Regions from separate parts of the Bacillus sp. Bwzl_19 genome, predicted to be linked through region 3. Evidence: riboswitches for the same ligand, from Rfam matches in the RefSeq annotation. Region 3 holds a riboswitch; each other region holds the start of a gene.
The links. Region 3 has a riboswitch for S-adenosylmethionine ahead of ACW5MY_RS18585 (5-methyltetrahydropteroyltriglutamate--homocysteine S-methyltransferase). Riboswitches for the same ligand answer to the same signal wherever they lie in the genome.

Region 1 (5,459 bases), 1.8 Mb from region 3:
ATACGATATCACGATTTGTCACTCTTTTTTCCTCCTTAAGAAACGCCTGCTTCTTCTTTCGTTTTCATCCCTTTAATTAACACCTCGACAACTTCGGGACGGCTGAATTCCGCCGGCGGCATGACGCCGCTTCTCAGCATTTCTCTGACCTTTGTTCCTGACAGAATGACGTGGTCTTCTCTGTCATGCGGACATGTTTTGGCCGTTCCCATGTTGCCGCATTTTTGGCAGAAGAAGCTGTGCTCGAATTTCATCGGTGTAATCCCGAGCTCCTCCGCTGTAAATTGATCAAACAGCTCTTGCGCTTCATATGTGCCGTAGTAATCACCGACGCCGGCGTGATCGCGGCCGACGATAAAATGCGTACAGCCGTAGTTTTTGCGGACAAGCGCGTGGAAAATGGCTTCTCTCGGTCCCGCATACCGCATGGCCGCCAAAAATACGCCGAGGAAAACGCGGTCTTTCGGATAATAATGATCGAGCAGCACCTGGTAGCTTTCCATTCTGACATCCGCCGGAATGTCATCTGATTTTGTTTCACCGACGAGCGGGTTCAAAAACAAGCCGTCAACCGTCTCAAGAGCGGTTTTCTGGATATATTCGTGAGCGCGGTGAACCGGATTTCTCGTTTGGAAACCGACGATGGTTTTCCAGCCTTTTTCTTCGAAGCTTCGTCTCGTTTCAGCAGGTTCAAACGTAAACTCCGGAAACTGCTTTGACGCTTTTTTAATTAATGTGATCGGCCCGCCGACATACGTATCGCCGCGTGAAAATAGTTTTTTCACGCCGGGGTGCGCGGCATCATTGGTTTTATATACGTGAACGGCTTCTTTTTGTTTATCCGGCGTATAAATATCTTCGATGTCCACGACGCCGTATGTTTCTCCGCCGTAAGTCAGTTTCACGGTGTCTCCGACGGCAAGCTCAGCCGCTTTTTCCGAATCGACCGGAAGCGTGATCGGCAAAGACCAGACGGCACCGGATGCCAATCGCATATTTTCTACGACTGACACGTAATCTTTTTCTGTGAAAAATCCTTCAATCGGGCTGTAGCCCCCGATTCCGATCAGTTCTAAATCAGCGAACGAAATCAAATCAAGCTCAATTTCTTTTTGAACGGATGTAAGATCATACTGCTCATTCACCCGATTAATTAATGTGCCTCCGTGCGGTGCTAAACTCATAATTCATTATTCCTCCCAGTTAACAGATAAATAAACTCAGATTAATAGTTAGATGCCCCCGCCTTGTTCATGGACAGAGCGTTTCTCTTTTCGGATGGCTTTCATCAGACTGGCGGCTCCGCCAAATGCCAAAAGCACGCTGGCCATCATAAAGATGGAATAGTAATCTCCTTTTAACAGCAGTGAGACAAGCAGATACGAAATCGACAGTGACAAGAACGGGGAAACGACCCATACTTTGAGCATCGTTTTTACGACTTCTTTATGAAAAACGTTCGGCCCGTTTTTGGCCATTCCGATACCGATAATTGATGATGATGTCACCTGCGCCAAAGGGACAGGCAGACCGAAGACGGAACTGATAATGACAAGCCCCGCGCCGGTTCCGGAAAGCAGGATGCCTTCGCCGGCTGAAAATCTCGTAATCTTTTTTCCGTTGGTTTCAAGCACTTTGCGTCCTAATAGCAGAGCGCCGAGAGCGACAAATACGCCTCCGTACAGCGTCCCTTTGGACACGCTGAGCACGCCGGCCGCAACCAACGGGCCTACCGCATTTGCGACGTTGTTCATTCCGGCTGAAAAAGCTTCCCAAAACCCCGCAACAAGCAGCACAATCCCCAAAATCTTCTGTTTCCGATTCGAAACGACCCGAATATTCAGATAACTGAATACCTTCGATACGAGAAACGTGAAACAGAATGCGACAAACGGAACAAGCACCCAAAAGATCACGATCACCAGAAGATGCTGTAAAAACAACACTTTGTATGCGACGCCGACACCGACAATCGCTCCGACAGTGACCTCACTCGTCGACAGCGGAATGCCGAGCACATTCGCCGTGAATAACGATAGCGCCGCCGCCCCGATAATAATGCAGACGATGGTGAGCGTAATTGTCTGTTCGGGAATGATTCCGCCGCTGATCGTCTTAACGACTTCTCCGCCGCCGATAACCGCCCCTGACAGGACGCCGGCTGCGCAGATGATCAGCGCATACGTTTTCTTTTTAACGGCGCCTGACCCGTAAGCGACTCCCATTGAAGCTGCGGCTCCGCTGGCTCCGATATTCATGGCAAAAAACAGGCTGAATAAAATAGCGGCTAATTCCATCTTGCAGCTCCTTTATTCATGCAGTCCGCATTCTGTTTTCGCCATGCCGTTCCATCTGCCGCTGCGCAAATCTTCTGCGGTAAACGCAGGTGAAGTGCACGGTTCACAGCCGATGCTCGGATAGCCCTGATCATGAAGGATATTGTAATCCAGCTCATGCTTGGATGTATATCTCCAGATGTCTTTCCATGTCCAATGGATCAGCGGGCAGACTTTAATTGATTGAAACTTGTCGTCTTTATTCAGGAAATTCGTATTCGCCCGGCTCGGCCCTTGATCGCGGCGAAGGCCTGACAGCCATGCCGGACGCCCGGCGAGCGCTTCTCTTAACGGCAGAATTTTTCTGATGAAGCAGCACTGGTTCGGTTCTCTTTCCCATAGTTTATCCCCGTGAGCCTCGGCCTGTTCCTCAAGCGTAAGGCCGGGCTGTTTCAGGATGATGTTAAGTCCCGGATAACGTTCTTTCACTTTTTCGATCGTTTCATAGGTTTCTTTAAAGTGAAGGCCCGTATCGAGAAACACGATTTCCGCGTCTTTTTTCACTTTAGAAATCAAATCGATCAGGACGATGCCCTCAATCCCGAAGCTGCACGCGTAAACAAGCTGGTCTCCGTAGTGGCCGTACGCCCATTTTAAAACGGATAGCGCGCCTTTATAGGAATCGTCTTCCGGAAATGTAATCGCCGGTTCTTCCCATGTGTCATACGTTAGCATTTTTTCTTTCCTCCTCCCGGAGACAATCAAACAGCTGTTGTTTTCTGCCGGTTGTCTTATCCCTCAATCTTTTTTTCATAAAAAAACTTTCAATCCAGCGGAATGAAAGACAGTGACCCGATATAGCCCTTATCTTCAAAATGCTGTGCATTTTTCTGGATGCGGCACCTTGCAATACATGCAGGTTGCCGGGCGTCATCGGTCCAGTCCCTCAGCCGCTCTTGATAAGCTTTTTAGATTTGTACTAAATTTTAGCACAATTCTAACAGAAGTCAACCCGAGTTTTTTGATAGGAATAATAAAAACAGGCCCTGAGGCCTGTTTTTATTATTATTATTTTTTAAACCAATCTTTTGACTCGGGATTCTGTTTCCATGATTTCAGTTTCTCAACGTCATCTGAATGAATCGTTCCGTTTTCTAGCGCCACTTCAATCAGCGTGTCATAATCCGTTAATGAGTAATACGGCAGACCCGCTTTTTTAAAGGCTTCTCTTGCTTTCGGCAGTCCGTATGTAAAAATGGAGATGACGCCGAGGACTTCCGCACCCTCTTTTTGAAGGGCCGCCGCAGCTTCGAGCACGCTGCCTCCGGTAGAAATCAAGTCTTCAATCACGACTGTTTTTTGCCCTTTTTTAACGGCGCCTTCTATTTGATTTCCTTTGCCGTGCGCTTTCGGCTTGCTTCTGACGTAGCACATCGGCGCGCCAGTACGGTCTGCGAGAAGCGCAGCGTGCGGAATGCCTGCCGTTGCAGTTCCGGCGATCATCTCCGCTTCGGGGAAATGCTCTTTCAGCAGTTTGCTGAGCCCGTCCGCCACGTCATTTCTCACTTCCGGATACGACAATGTCAGACGGTTGTCACAATAGATCGGTGATAAAATGCCGCTCGCCCAAGTAAATGGCTCATTCGGACGTAAAAAGACAGCTTCAATGTGTAATAGATGTTTTGCGATAGCTTGTTTCATCGGCGAACACCCTCCCATTCCAGTTTAATTGCTTCATATGCTTTAACGGGATTTTCCGCTTTTGTAATTGAGCGGCCCACGACAATGGCTGACGAGCCGTTTTCTTTCGCAAATGACGGAGTCGCCGTCCGGACTTGATCGTCAGATGCGTCACTAGCGGTGCGGATGCCGGGCGTGACTGTCAGAAATGACGGCCGGACCGCTTCATAAATGGCTTTTGTTTCATGAACCGAACATACCACTCCGTCCAGCCCGCACTCTTCCGCCATTTTTCCGTAATGAACAACCGTTTCTAAAAGCGGCTTTTGCAGCAGAAGCTCTTCCTTCGCCATCTGCTCTGAAGTGCTGGTCAGCTGGGTGACTGCAATTAAAGACGGGCGTTTTTTGCCTCTCGGCGTGCCCTCTTCAAGCCCTTCTAGAGCCGCGCGCATCATCCGTGCGCCTCCCGCTGCATGGACATTGACGAGATCAACGCCGAGGCCGGCAAGCCGTTTCATCGCTTTATTGACTGTAGTCGGAATATCGTGAAGCTTCAAATCTAAAAATATGTCACAATTCCGTTCTTTTAATTGGTGAATGATGGCCGGGCCTTCCTGATAAAAAAGTTCCATCCCCGTTTTGACAAACAGCCTTTCCTTTTCAAACAAATCTAAAAACGCTAAAGTCTCTTCCCCTGATGCAAAATCAAGCGCGATGATGGGCAGGTTGTTTTTCATGCTTCCAGCTCCTTCCGATGCATTCACTTACAGATTGAAAGCCGTATTGGCGCAGCACACGAGGGAGCTGTTCTATGATTTCCGGGCAGACAAACGGATTGACGAAGTTTGCCGTGCCGACTGCAACAGCACTCGCCCCGGCAAGAAGAAATTCCAGTGCATCCTCCGCGGTCTGGACGCCGCCCATCCCGATAATCGGAATTTGAACGGCCTGGCTGACTTCGTATACCATCCGGATGGCGACCGGTTTGATTGCCGGGCCTGACAGTCCGCCCGTTTTATTTGCTAAAATCGGCCGTCCTGTCTTAAGATCGAGCCTCATCCCGACGAGTGTATTAATCATCGTCAGGCCGTCAGCACCGGCTGCTTCAATCGCCTTGGCAATTTCGGTTATGTTGGCGACATTAGGCGAAAGCTTCACATATACAGGCACTGCGGAAACTTCTTTCACCGCTTTTGTCAGATCGGCCGCCATGGCGGGATCAGTGCCAAAAGCAATCCCGCCCGTTTTGACATTCGGACACGAAATGTTAAGTTCAAGCGCATGCACATTCGGCGCTTTGCTGATGTGCTCGGCCACTTCTTTATAGTCTTCCACCTGAGAACCGGCGACGTTTGCGATAATCGGCGTGTCAAACTGTTCAAGCCAAGGCAGCTCATGTTTGAGTACATGCTCAAGTCCGGGATTTTGCAGGCCGATGGCATTCAGCATTCCCGCGCTTGTCTCCGCCACTCTCGGTGTCGGATTTCCGAAACGCGCTTCGTT
Region 2 (5,459 bases), 1.6 Mb from region 3:
GAAAGGCGGAACGAACAGCGATCGCGATGGAGTCTAAAGGCTTTACGGGCAGCCGAAACCGCACATTTTACAGAACGGTTACTGTGCGCCGCGCCGATTGGTTCTTTTTCCTGCTCGTGCTTCTGTTATTCGGCGCGAGCTGTCTCGTTTCACTGTTGTTTTTATAAAAACAGGCCGCCGGAGTGATTCGGCAGCCTGTTTTGTTATGTATGTTACTGATGGTAATTAAGAGCCTGAGCGAGGTTGGATTTGATCGTAATATCTGAGAAATTAATACCGAGCTGTACGGCGGTTTGGGCAATTTCCGGCCTGATTCCGGATAAAGTGGACGTAACGCCGATCAGATTCAGCGCCTCAATTAATTTAAAAATCTGGTGCGCCACCATCGTATCGACAACGACTACGCCTGACAAGTCAATTAACAGATGCTCAATCAGCCGATCCGCACATGTGCTCAGCGTATTTTCCAGAATGAATTTGGCGCGCTCCGTGTCAATATCTCCGACAAGCGGCAGAAGCGCCGTCCGTTTGCTCAGTGTAATAACCGGCGAGCTTAACTCTAAAATCATTTCTCTTTGCGCATTCAGCTGCATTTTTGAATTATGCTCGGCATGATCGACAAACTTGTATATTGTAAAATCAAATACTTGGACAATTAAATCCTCCCATCTCTTCCTTTCTCCCTCAGCAAACGCGGATTCATGTTCATCGGCAAACGCGTCATAATAACTGATATACAGCCTCCGGTTTCTCATGAATTCACGGACAACGTACTGGACGGGAGTATCCAGATGCTTCTGGTCTTTCGCAAGCTCAATCACCCACTGCTCGAACTCTTCTAAAAATTCTTTTTCCGGCATGATATACATGTTATTAATATGCCGATAAAATTCTTTATCCTGCTCCTTCAGTTCTTCTCTGATGACGGGATTTGTCAAAGAATAAATTGAATTCGGATCCGAATCTTCCATCGTTTCGATCCAATCTTCCGCAATTTGATCAACCTGTCCTGAAAAATAGTCGTATAATGCTTCACTTATCTTCATACCTCTTCTCCTTTCCCATTTTCCAATTATAGCGTTACCGGGTGATGAATCAAAATGAAAGCTGTTAAACTATCCATTTATTTGAAATTTTTTAGTGCGATAGATTGCGCCTTTTTTATGAAAATGCTTCAAATGACTCTTTCCGCGCGGCAGGCTCTGCCATAAAATAGTAGCAACACCCTTGAATCCACTCGCAAGCATAAAAAAGGAGGGCTTTTTTATGAATGGTGAAATGCGGTTGATTCCTTATGTCACGGATGAGCAAATCATGGATGTGAACGAGCTTCCTGAGGGTATTAAAGTGATTAAGGCGCCAGAATTGTGGGCAAAAGGGTTTAAAGGCAAGGATATTAAAATCGCAGTGCTTGACACAGGCTGTGACGTTAATCATCCTGATTTGAAAGACCGGATTATCGGCGGGAAAAACTTCACCGATGATGACGGAGGCAAAGAAGACGCGTTTTCCGATTACAACGGACACGGGACACATGTTTCCGGAACGATTGCCGCCAATGATTCAAACGGCGGAATTTCGGGAGTTGCGCCGGAAGCGAGCCTTTTAATCGTGAAAGTTCTCGGCGGTCAAAACGGCAGCGGAAAATACGAATGGATCATTAACGGCATCAACTACGCTGTTGAACAAAAGGCTGATATCATTTCTATGTCACTCGGCGGGCCGAGCGATGTGCCTGAACTGAAAGAAGCCGTCACAAATGCGGTAAAAAGCGGTGTACTGGTCGTTTGCGCAGCAGGAAACGAAGGCGACGGAGACGAGCGGACAGAGGAACTGTCGTATCCGGCCGCTTACAACGAAGTAATTGCCGTCGGATCAGTCTCAGTCGCGCGAAAATCGTCAGAATTTTCAAACGTAAATAAAGAGATTGACCTGGTGGCTCCCGGCGAAAACATTCTCTCCACCCTTCCCAACCATAAATACGGGAAGCTGACGGGCACTTCGATGGCCGCCCCGCATGTGAGCGGAGCGCTTGCCTTAATAAAAGGGCTTGAACAGGCCTCGTTTCAGCGGACGCTTTCTGAGGCAGAAGTTTACGCCCAACTTGTGCGGCGGACCCTTCCCTTGGATATCGCCAAAACATTGGCCGGGAACGGATTTCTGTATTTAGACGCGCCTGATGTGCTGATGGAAAAAGCCGAACAGGCACAGCTGCTGTCTTTCTGATATGTTTCTCATATAATGATTGATCAGCTTGTCACATCATCAATTTTTTAAAATGTGAGATTTTCTATTGACAGTGATCTGAATAAGCTGATAAGATAACCAACAAATGATGTAACTTTTCAAAAAAATTGAAATATTTTCTCTTATCGAGAGTTGGGCGAGGGATTGGCCTTTTGACCCCAACAGCAACCGACCGTAATTCCATTGTGAAATGGGGCGCGTGATTTTTGCGCCGAGACGATTGTCTCTTAAGGCACGGTGCTAATTCCATCAGACGTGATCTGAGAGATAAGAGAGGCTTACATTTTGATGTTAAAGCCTCTTTCTCTCATGAGAAAGAGGCTTTTTTGTTACATCTCACTTAAAGGAGGAGACTTAATGACAACTATTAAAACTTCGAATCTTGGTTTTCCGAGAATCGGCTTGAACAGAGAATGGAAAAAAGCGCTTGAAGCTTATTGGAAAGGAAAAACTGATAAAGAAACGTTTCTTAAAGAGCTTGACGGTTTATTCTTATCAGCTGTCAAAACACAGCTTGACCAAAATATTGATATTGTGCCGGTCTCTGATTTCACCCATTATGACCATGTGCTCGATACAGCCGTCAGCTTTAACTGGATTCCGAAAAGATTCCGCAGCATTACGGACCCCATTGATACATATTTCGCGATTGCCCGCGGTGTAAAAGACGCCGTTTCCAGTGAAATGACGAAATGGTTTAATACCAACTACCATTACATCGTTCCTGAATATGACGAAAGCATTGAATTCCGTCTGACGAGAAACAAACAGCTTGACGACTACCGCCGGATCAAAGAAGAATTCGGAGTGGAAACGAAACCCGTCATTGTCGGTCCGTACACATTTGTCACGCTTGCGAAAGGTTACGAAGAATCAGAAGCAAAAGCGATTCAAAAGCGCCTTGTCCCTCTTTATGTTCAGCTGCTGAAAGAGCTTGAAGCAGAAGGCGTCAAATGGGTTCAGATTGATGAGCCAGCCCTTGTGACAGCTTCTTCTGAAGATGTCCGCGCCGCAAAAGAACTCTATGAATCGATCACAAAAGAGCTTTCAGGGCTGAACGTCCTTTTACAGACATACTTTGATTCGGTCGATGCGTATGAAGAACTTGTTTCTTATCCTGTACAGGGAATCGGGCTTGATTTCGTGCATGATAAAGGCAGAAACCTGGAGCAATTGAAAAAACACGGCTTCCCGAAAGATAAAGTGCTGGCAGCGGGTGTGATTGACGGCCGCAATATTTGGAAAATCGATGCTGAAGAACGCCTTGATGCGACTCTTGATATCCTCAGCCACGCTGACATAGAGGAATTATGGATTCAGCCTTCAAGCAGCCTTCTGCACGTCCCGGTGGCAAAACACCCTGACGAACATCTTGAAAAAGATCTGCTGAACGGCCTGTCATACGCTAAAGAAAAGTTGGCGGAACTCGGTGTCTTAAAAGAAGGCCTCCTGTCCGGCAAAGCGGCCGTCAGTGCGCAGATCGAAGAGTCCAAAGCGGCACTGAAAGCACTGAAAGCTTTCGCAACAGGGGCGAACTCAGCTCAAAAAGAAGAACTGAATCAGCTGACGGAAAAAGATTTCTCCCGTCCTGCAAGCTTTGAGGAACGATTGGCGCTGCAAAATGAATCACTCGGTCTTCCCCTTCTGCCGACGACGACAATCGGAAGCTTCCCTCAATCTGCTGAAGTGCGGAGCGCACGCCAAAAATGGCGAAAAAAAGAGTGGACGGACGAACAATACCAAGCCTTTATTAATGCGGAAACGAAGCGCTGGGTTGACATTCAGGAAGAAATCGGGTTAGATGTGCTCGTTCACGGAGAATTTGAACGGACGGACATGGTAGAATACTTCGGTGAAAAACTGGCCGGATTCGCCTTTACGAAATATGCATGGGTGCAGTCTTACGGTTCACGCTGCGTACGTCCGCCTGTCATTTTCGGAGATGTCGAATTTATCGAACCGATGACGGTAAAAGATACGCTCTACGCCCAATCGCTGACGGAAAAGCATATGAAAGGCATGCTGACTGGACCTGTCACCATTTTAAACTGGTCATTCCCGCGCGTGGATATTTCAAGAAAAGAAATCGCCTTCCAGATCGGGCTTGCCCTCAGAAAAGAAGTTAAAGCGCTTGAAGATGCAGGTATTCAGATTATCCAAGTCGATGAACCTGCGCTCCGCGAAGGGCTGCCGTTAAAAACGCAGGATTGGGATGAATATTTAACTTGGGCCGCAGAAGCATTCCGATTAACGACGTCTTCTGTGAAAAATGAGACGCAGATTCATACGCATATGTGTTACAGCAACTTTGAAGATATCGTAGATACGATCAATGATCTTGACGCGGATGTCATTACAATCGAACACAGCAGAAGCCACGGAGGATTTTTAGAGTACCTGAAAGAACATCCATACGTAAAAGGCCTCGGACTCGGTGTATACGACATTCACAGCCCGCGTGTGCCGGCTACTGAAGAAATCTATCAAATTATCGATGACGCGCTTGAAGTGTGTCCTACAGACCGCTTCTGGGTAAACCCGGACTGCGGACTGAAAACAAGACAGCAGGAAGAAACCGTTGCGGCATTGAAAAATATGGTCGACGCTGCGAAACAGGCACGAAAAAAACAAGCTCAGCTTGTATAATAAAAAACAGCCATCCCTGATTTGCGGATGGCTGTTTTTTTTGCCTCGTTACTTATTTTTCAGCGCCTCTGCAAGTTCATACAGCGAATCATGCCGCTTAATTTGATAGCCCCGCCCTTCTTTCTGCAAATACCCTTTTTGGCAGAATTGCGTCAGTACATGTAAAAGATGACGGTAAGATACACCTAAATAATCACAAACCGTTATGTGCTTCTCTTTATAAAATCCTTCATAAGCCGTTTGCAAAATAAAATCGGCAAGCCGGTTTTCAAGCGGGAACGCCAGACTTTGTGAATACTTTGAAGCCATAAGTGTCGCCTTTATACTTAAAAACTTAGCCAATTCACGCAGGAATTTCGCATCCTGAAGCAATTGCGTGCGGCAGCGGTCAATCGGCAGAGCAAAACAAACAGTCTTCGCTGAGGCCTGAATTCCTTTTGTGTAATACACTTCATGTAATAGTTCCATTTCTCCGATATAATCATTTTTGTTGATAAAATTAATTAACGATACTTTCCCGTTTTGATGGGTTACATATATTTTCGCTTTTCCTTCAATCACGTAAA
Region 3 (5,459 bases):
CGTATTCAGGTGTCCGCTATGCCGCACGGCCATGGCGGTTTCGCAATATCAAAGCCTGATATGCGGACATGGGCATACATTTGATATATCAAAACAAGGCTATGTGAATTTCCTCAATAAATCGGTCAAAACCCGCTATGACAGGCAGCTGTTCGAAGCGAGACACGAGCTTTTTGAGAGGCGGGAGTTTTTTTCGCCGGTTCAAAAAGAGATCGCCGTCATCATCAGCCGTATTCAATCTCCGCGAAAACAGGCGGCGGTATTGGATGCGGGATGCGGAGAGGGCTCCCATTTAGACGCTGTATGCAGATTGCTGCAGCCCGCTTTTTCCGTGACGGGAATCGGCATTGATATCTCGAAAGAAGGTGTGCTGCAAGCTGCAAAAGCCTTCGGGGATCATAATATTTTTGCCGTCGCTGATGTGGCGGATACGCCGTTTGCCGACAGCAGTTTTGATGTGATTCTGTCTGTTTTGTCACCTTGGAATTACAAGGAATGCAGCAGGCTTTTAAGAAAGGGCGGCACAGTCATTAAAGCGGTGCCGCGGCGCGATTACTTGAAAGAAGTAAGGGAATTCTTCTTCGGAGACAGTCCTGAACGGAATGATACCGCTGAGTCTGCGGCCGTCCGTTTCCAAACCGGCTTTCAAGCCTTTGAGCGCAAGCGGCTGTGTTACACGAAGACCTTATCGCAGCCTGATCTTGAGCTGCTTGTGAAAATGACGCCCTTAACATGGAAATGTTCTGATGAAAGCATTCAGCGCTTTATCAGCCGGAAAGCGGCTGATATTACGATAGATATCGATATTTTAATCGGAACCGATCCGCTGTAAAACGAAAAAGACACGCTGTAAGCGTGTCTTTTTTTTATTTCCAGACTTCATCGGCAATGTCGACGACATGGCGCAGTTTCGCCCATTGCTGTTCTTCTGTGATCAGATTTCCTTCCTCAGTCGAAGCGAACCCGCATTGCGGGCTGAGGCAAAGCTGATCCAGGCTGACATATTGAGAAGCTTCTTCAATCCGGCGTTTAACCGCATCCTTGTCTTCGAGTTCGCCGTGTTTCGACGTAATCAAACCGAGCACAAGCTGAAGATCAGAGCGTTTGACATAACGAAGCGGTTCAAAGCCGCCGGAGCGGGAATCATCATATTCCAAGAACAATCCGTCAAGGTCAAGTCCGTCAAAAATCGTTTCCGCCGCCGCATCATATCCGCCTTCAGCCGTCCATGTGGACTGGAAGTTGCCGCGGCAGATATGCATCGTAACCTTCAGATCGGCAGGACGATCTTTGATGGCGTCATTAATGGAAGCGGCGAACAGCCTGCGCAGCTCATCCGGCGTCGTGCCGAAAGCTTCAATCTGACGAAGCCCCGCCTCCGATAAGAAAACGGCCCATGCGGTATCATCGAGCTGAAGATAGCGGCACCCGGCGTCATAGAAAGCCTGAATCGCTTTTTTATACGCCTGTGATACATCATGCTGAAATTGTTGGTAATCGTTCTGATACGCCGCTTTTTCCAATTTTCCGCGGAAAAACAGCATATTCGGGCTTGGGATGGTCATTTTTGGCACAGCATCGCCGGCAATGCTGTGCAGGAATTTATAATCTTCAAGTATCGGATGCTGAGAAAATTCAATATCTCCCGTTACTTTAATGCCGCGCGCTTTCGTCTGTACGTTGTGGAACTGAATGCCGCTCTCAGGCGTAAACGCTTCGACGCCGTCTAAGTTTTCGAGAAAATCGAAATGCCACCAGGCACGGCGGAATTCGCCGTCTGTCACGACATTGAGGCCGGTTTCTTTTTGCTTTTCCACACTGCGGATGATTTCTTTGTTTTCGATTTCGCGCAGCTGTTCTGCCGAAATCTCATCAGCCGCTCTTTGCAGACGGGCTTGCTTCACAGCCGCCGGCCGCAGCAGGCTTCCGACCTGATCCGCGCGAAACGGCGGGTTTTTTCTTAGAAGAGTGTGCAATGGTTGCTCTGTGTTTTGCTGTGACATGAACGATTCCTTCTTTCCTGATGAAATATAAAAAAGCTCTTCCCTCGGATAGGGAAGAGCTTGCGTCCGCAAATCTCAACCTTATCTTCAGGATTTAGCACCATTCTGCTGAACAGCGGTTGCCGGGTATCATAGGGCCAGTCCCTCCACCTCTCTTGATAAGGAAATATGCTATTTTTCAGAATAAACTGTAATACTATTAATCTTAGTATGTTTTCTAGAATTGTCAATATATTTCGATAAATATTTTTATTTGTCACCCTCAAATAGAACCATATCAATCACAATTGCGATTGCGAGACAAAGAACGATATCCTCTTCATTTTCAATCTGCAGATGATAGGAATCGCCCCAGCTCATCCATGTTTTACTGACGGTCATCCGGCTTGATTTTCCGTCTGTCACTTGAAAATTCCGTCCCCACACGTCGCCGGTAATATCCCAGCCGAGGCCGGAAATTTCAAATTTCGGTTTGAAAAACGTTACTTTCTTGATGACTTGGCATACAGGTTTGCCGCTTACGGAAATCTCGTAACGGGGAACGAGCGACATCAGTTTCTGACTGACGCTGGCGAGTGTGCGTCCGTCCAAATCAGTCAGCTTCAGTTCATCGCCGAACGAAAACAACTTTCCCTCCGCATTGAAGACTTCTTTTCCGCTTTCAAGAAACACTTGAAACCGATTCTTAAATGTAAACACCCGCTCTTTGATATAAAAATGATTCATAAAAAAACTCCTTTTTTATGTTGTACGTAAAAAGGAGGCGGATGGTTTCATATAGGCAGGTGCATAAAAAAAGGCTGCCGATTTTGCGGCAGCTGTCGTTTTTTATGATAGCGGCATCCGGCGTTTTTGACGGATCGCATTTAAATCAATGATGTTATTCGTGTCGGCAGCTGTCACCAGCGGGCTTGTCTTTGGCGTTTTCCGGCGGTTGTCCTTACTGAAAGAGAAAACCAGGTATCCTGTCAAAGCAGCAAAAATAAGTAGCATCATTTTACATACCTCCCAAAAAAAGTTTTGGTATTATTATTGTACGAAAAAACAAACGAAAAGTATTCAAACAATTGTCACTTTTTTAAAAAATAACGACATTTTCCGTAAAAACGACTATAAGTTGCAAGGGATTTCACTCATGTTGTGGTTCTATAGATTGTATCGGCTGCTGAATGATTAACGTTTATATCACTTTTTTACTATTTTTTAACAGAGTCGAATTAACTAATTCAGTGTTTTCGTTTGCCTTGTGTTATTCAGTACCCTAAAAAATCCTATGATATGCAAAATAACTGCTTCTAACAGATGATTATAGATTGACAGCGCTTTCTTTATTTTTTGTAAGAAAACGATAAGTTATCTTAAAAAAATCGTTTGAACATTTTCCGCAGCTTTTTAAAAGGATTTGATTTCGTTTCCAAAACGCGCGGGTCTTTTAAGGTTTTTTTCAATTCTTTCGCTACAGTGCCTCTTGCCATAGTCTTCACTCCTTTTTTCCATTTCATACCTTATATACGTAAAGAAAGAAGGAAAGGTTTCACGTGAAAGAAAAAAACCAAAGCAGGGGGCTTTGGTTTTACGCGCGTTCTTCAAACAGCCTGGCGATTTCAACAATAACGTTTACCGCTTTTTCCATATGATCGACAGAAATGTATTCATATTTTCCGTGGAAGTTTTGGCCGCCGGTGAAGATGTTCGGCGTCGGCAGTCCCATGTAAGAGAGCTGTGATCCGTCGGTTCCGCCCCGGATCGGTTCGATAATCGGTTCGATGTCGAGGTTTTTCATGGCTTGATATGCGACGTCGACGATCTCTTTGACCGGTTCGATTTTTTCTCTCATATTGTAGTATTGATCATGCAATTCAAGCTTGATGCTTTCTTTGCCGTATTTGGCCGTAAGCGCGTCGGCGGTTTTCTGCATATATTCTTTTCGTTCTGTAAAGCGCTCTCTGTCAAAATCTCTGATGATATACGACAGGGCGGCTTCAGAAACGTCGCCGTTCATGGAAAGCAAGTGATAGAAGCCTTCATATCCTTCCGTATATTCCGGCGCTTCTTCTTTCGGCAGCGCGTGATGAAATTCCATCGCGATTTTTGAAGCGTTTACCATTTTGTTTTTTGCCGTTCCGGGGTGAACGCTTTTTCCGTAACAAGTAAGCTTAGCTGCGGCTGCGTTGAAGCTTTCATATTGCAGTTCGCCGAGGGGGCCTCCGTCTATCGTGTAAGCGAATGCGGCGTTGAAGCGGCCGACATCAAATTTGTGAGGGCCTCTGCCGATTTCTTCATCAGGCGTGAAGGCGACCCGGATCGTGCCGTGTTTGATGTCAGGGTGTTTGATCAAGTACGCCATTGCTGTCATGATTTCGGCGATGCCCGCTTTGTTGTCGGCTCCGAGCAGCGTCGTGCCGTCCGTTGTGATCAGCGTCTGGCCTTTATAGCGGGAAAGCTCCGGGAATTGTTCAGGCGAAAGGACGACATTGAGTTTGTCATTCAGAACGATATCATGTCCGTCATAGCTCTCAATAATCTGAGGATTCACATTTTTTCCGGTAAAATCAGTTGCGGTATCCACGTGAGCCAGAAAACCGACAGTCGGCACGTCTTTATCCGTATTAGCCGGAAGAGTCGCCATCACGTACCCATTGTCATCGACTGTGATTTCTGTCATGCCGATCGACTTTAATTCATCCGCCAGCATGTTGGCCAAAGTCAGCTGTCCGGGGGTTGAAGGGCAGTTTTCATTGTTTTCGTCAGACTGTGTATCGACTTTTACATAAGAGGTAAAGCGTTCAATGATTTCATTTTTCATACCGTCATCTCCTTTGTCTTATCTTACCATGTGCGGGGGAGGGATTTCTATTTCGCCACCCGTTTTGAATCGAAGGCTCTGTTTTTTACGCGAATGAAAACAAATTATGAAGAAACGATGACTAAACGATTAAACTTTTTGGAAATGGATGATTGAGGAAGAAAAAAACTATATAATATGGACAGTTCATTCAATAGGGGAGGCTTTCTTCATGGCGATTTTAGTGACAGGCGGAGCGGGTTATATCGGAAGCCATACATGTGTCGAGCTGTTAAACAGCGGCTATGAGATCGTGGTTCTGGATAATCTGTCAAATAGTTCACCGGAAGCATTGGAGCGGGTAAAAGACATTACCGGAAAAGGGCTTGTGTTTTATGAAGCGGATCTTCTGGACCGTGACGCCGTTCAACGGGTATTTGCTGAAAATGAGATTGAAGCCGTCATTCATTTTGCGGGATTAAAAGCGGTCGGTGAGTCTGTGGCTGTTCCGCTCCGTTATTATCATAATAATCTGACGGGAACGTTTATTTTATGTGAAGTCATGCAGGCATACGGTATAAAAAAAATCGTCTTCAGTTCATCAGCGACGGTTTACGGCGTTCCGGAAACAACGCCGATCACAGAGGATTTTCCGTTAAGCGCGACCAATC

Region 1: linked by a shared signal. The riboswitch ahead of ACW5MY_RS08450 (phosphoadenylyl-sulfate reductase) and the one ahead of ACW5MY_RS18585 (5-methyltetrahydropteroyltriglutamate--homocysteine S-methyltransferase) in region 3 are both predicted to bind S-adenosylmethionine.
Region 2: linked by a shared signal. The riboswitch ahead of metE (5-methyltetrahydropteroyltriglutamate--homocysteine S-methyltransferase) and the one ahead of ACW5MY_RS18585 (5-methyltetrahydropteroyltriglutamate--homocysteine S-methyltransferase) in region 3 are both predicted to bind S-adenosylmethionine.

What each region holds. Positions count from the first base shown of each region.
Region 1 covers NZ_CM142729.1:1,594,942-1,600,400, reverse strand. The annotation lists gene cysC (adenylyl-sulfate kinase) at 1-22, opposite strand, end outside; gene sat (sulfate adenylyltransferase) at 36-1,184, opposite strand; gene ACW5MY_RS08455 (inorganic phosphate transporter) at 1,233-2,297, opposite strand; gene ACW5MY_RS08450 (phosphoadenylyl-sulfate reductase) at 2,310-3,011, opposite strand; SAM riboswitch class I at 3,138-3,242, opposite strand; gene pyrE (orotate phosphoribosyltransferase) at 3,345-3,977, opposite strand; gene pyrF (orotidine-5'-phosphate decarboxylase) at 3,974-4,693, opposite strand; gene ACW5MY_RS08435 (dihydroorotate dehydrogenase) at 4,662-5,459, opposite strand, start outside.
Region 2 covers NZ_CM142729.1:1,373,418-1,378,876, reverse strand. The annotation lists gene ACW5MY_RS07345 (energy-coupling factor transporter transmembrane component T family protein) at 1-167, shown strand, start outside; gene ACW5MY_RS07340 (STAS domain-containing protein) at 213-1,046, opposite strand; gene ACW5MY_RS07335 (S8 family peptidase) at 1,267-2,226, shown strand; SAM riboswitch class I at 2,367-2,521, shown strand; gene metE (5-methyltetrahydropteroyltriglutamate--homocysteine S-methyltransferase) at 2,605-4,893, shown strand; gene yeiL (transcriptional regulator YeiL) at 4,942-5,459, opposite strand, start outside.
Region 3 covers NZ_CM142729.1:3,502,192-3,507,650, reverse strand. The annotation lists gene ACW5MY_RS18590 (methyltransferase domain-containing protein) at 1-832, shown strand, start outside; gene ACW5MY_RS18585 (5-methyltetrahydropteroyltriglutamate--homocysteine S-methyltransferase) at 867-2,003, opposite strand; SAM riboswitch class I at 2,082-2,168, opposite strand; gene ACW5MY_RS18580 (LURP-one-related/scramblase family protein) at 2,253-2,729, opposite strand; gene ACW5MY_RS18575 (hypothetical protein) at 2,832-2,999, opposite strand; gene pepT (peptidase T) at 3,577-4,809, opposite strand; gene galE (UDP-glucose 4-epimerase GalE) at 5,021-5,459, shown strand, end outside.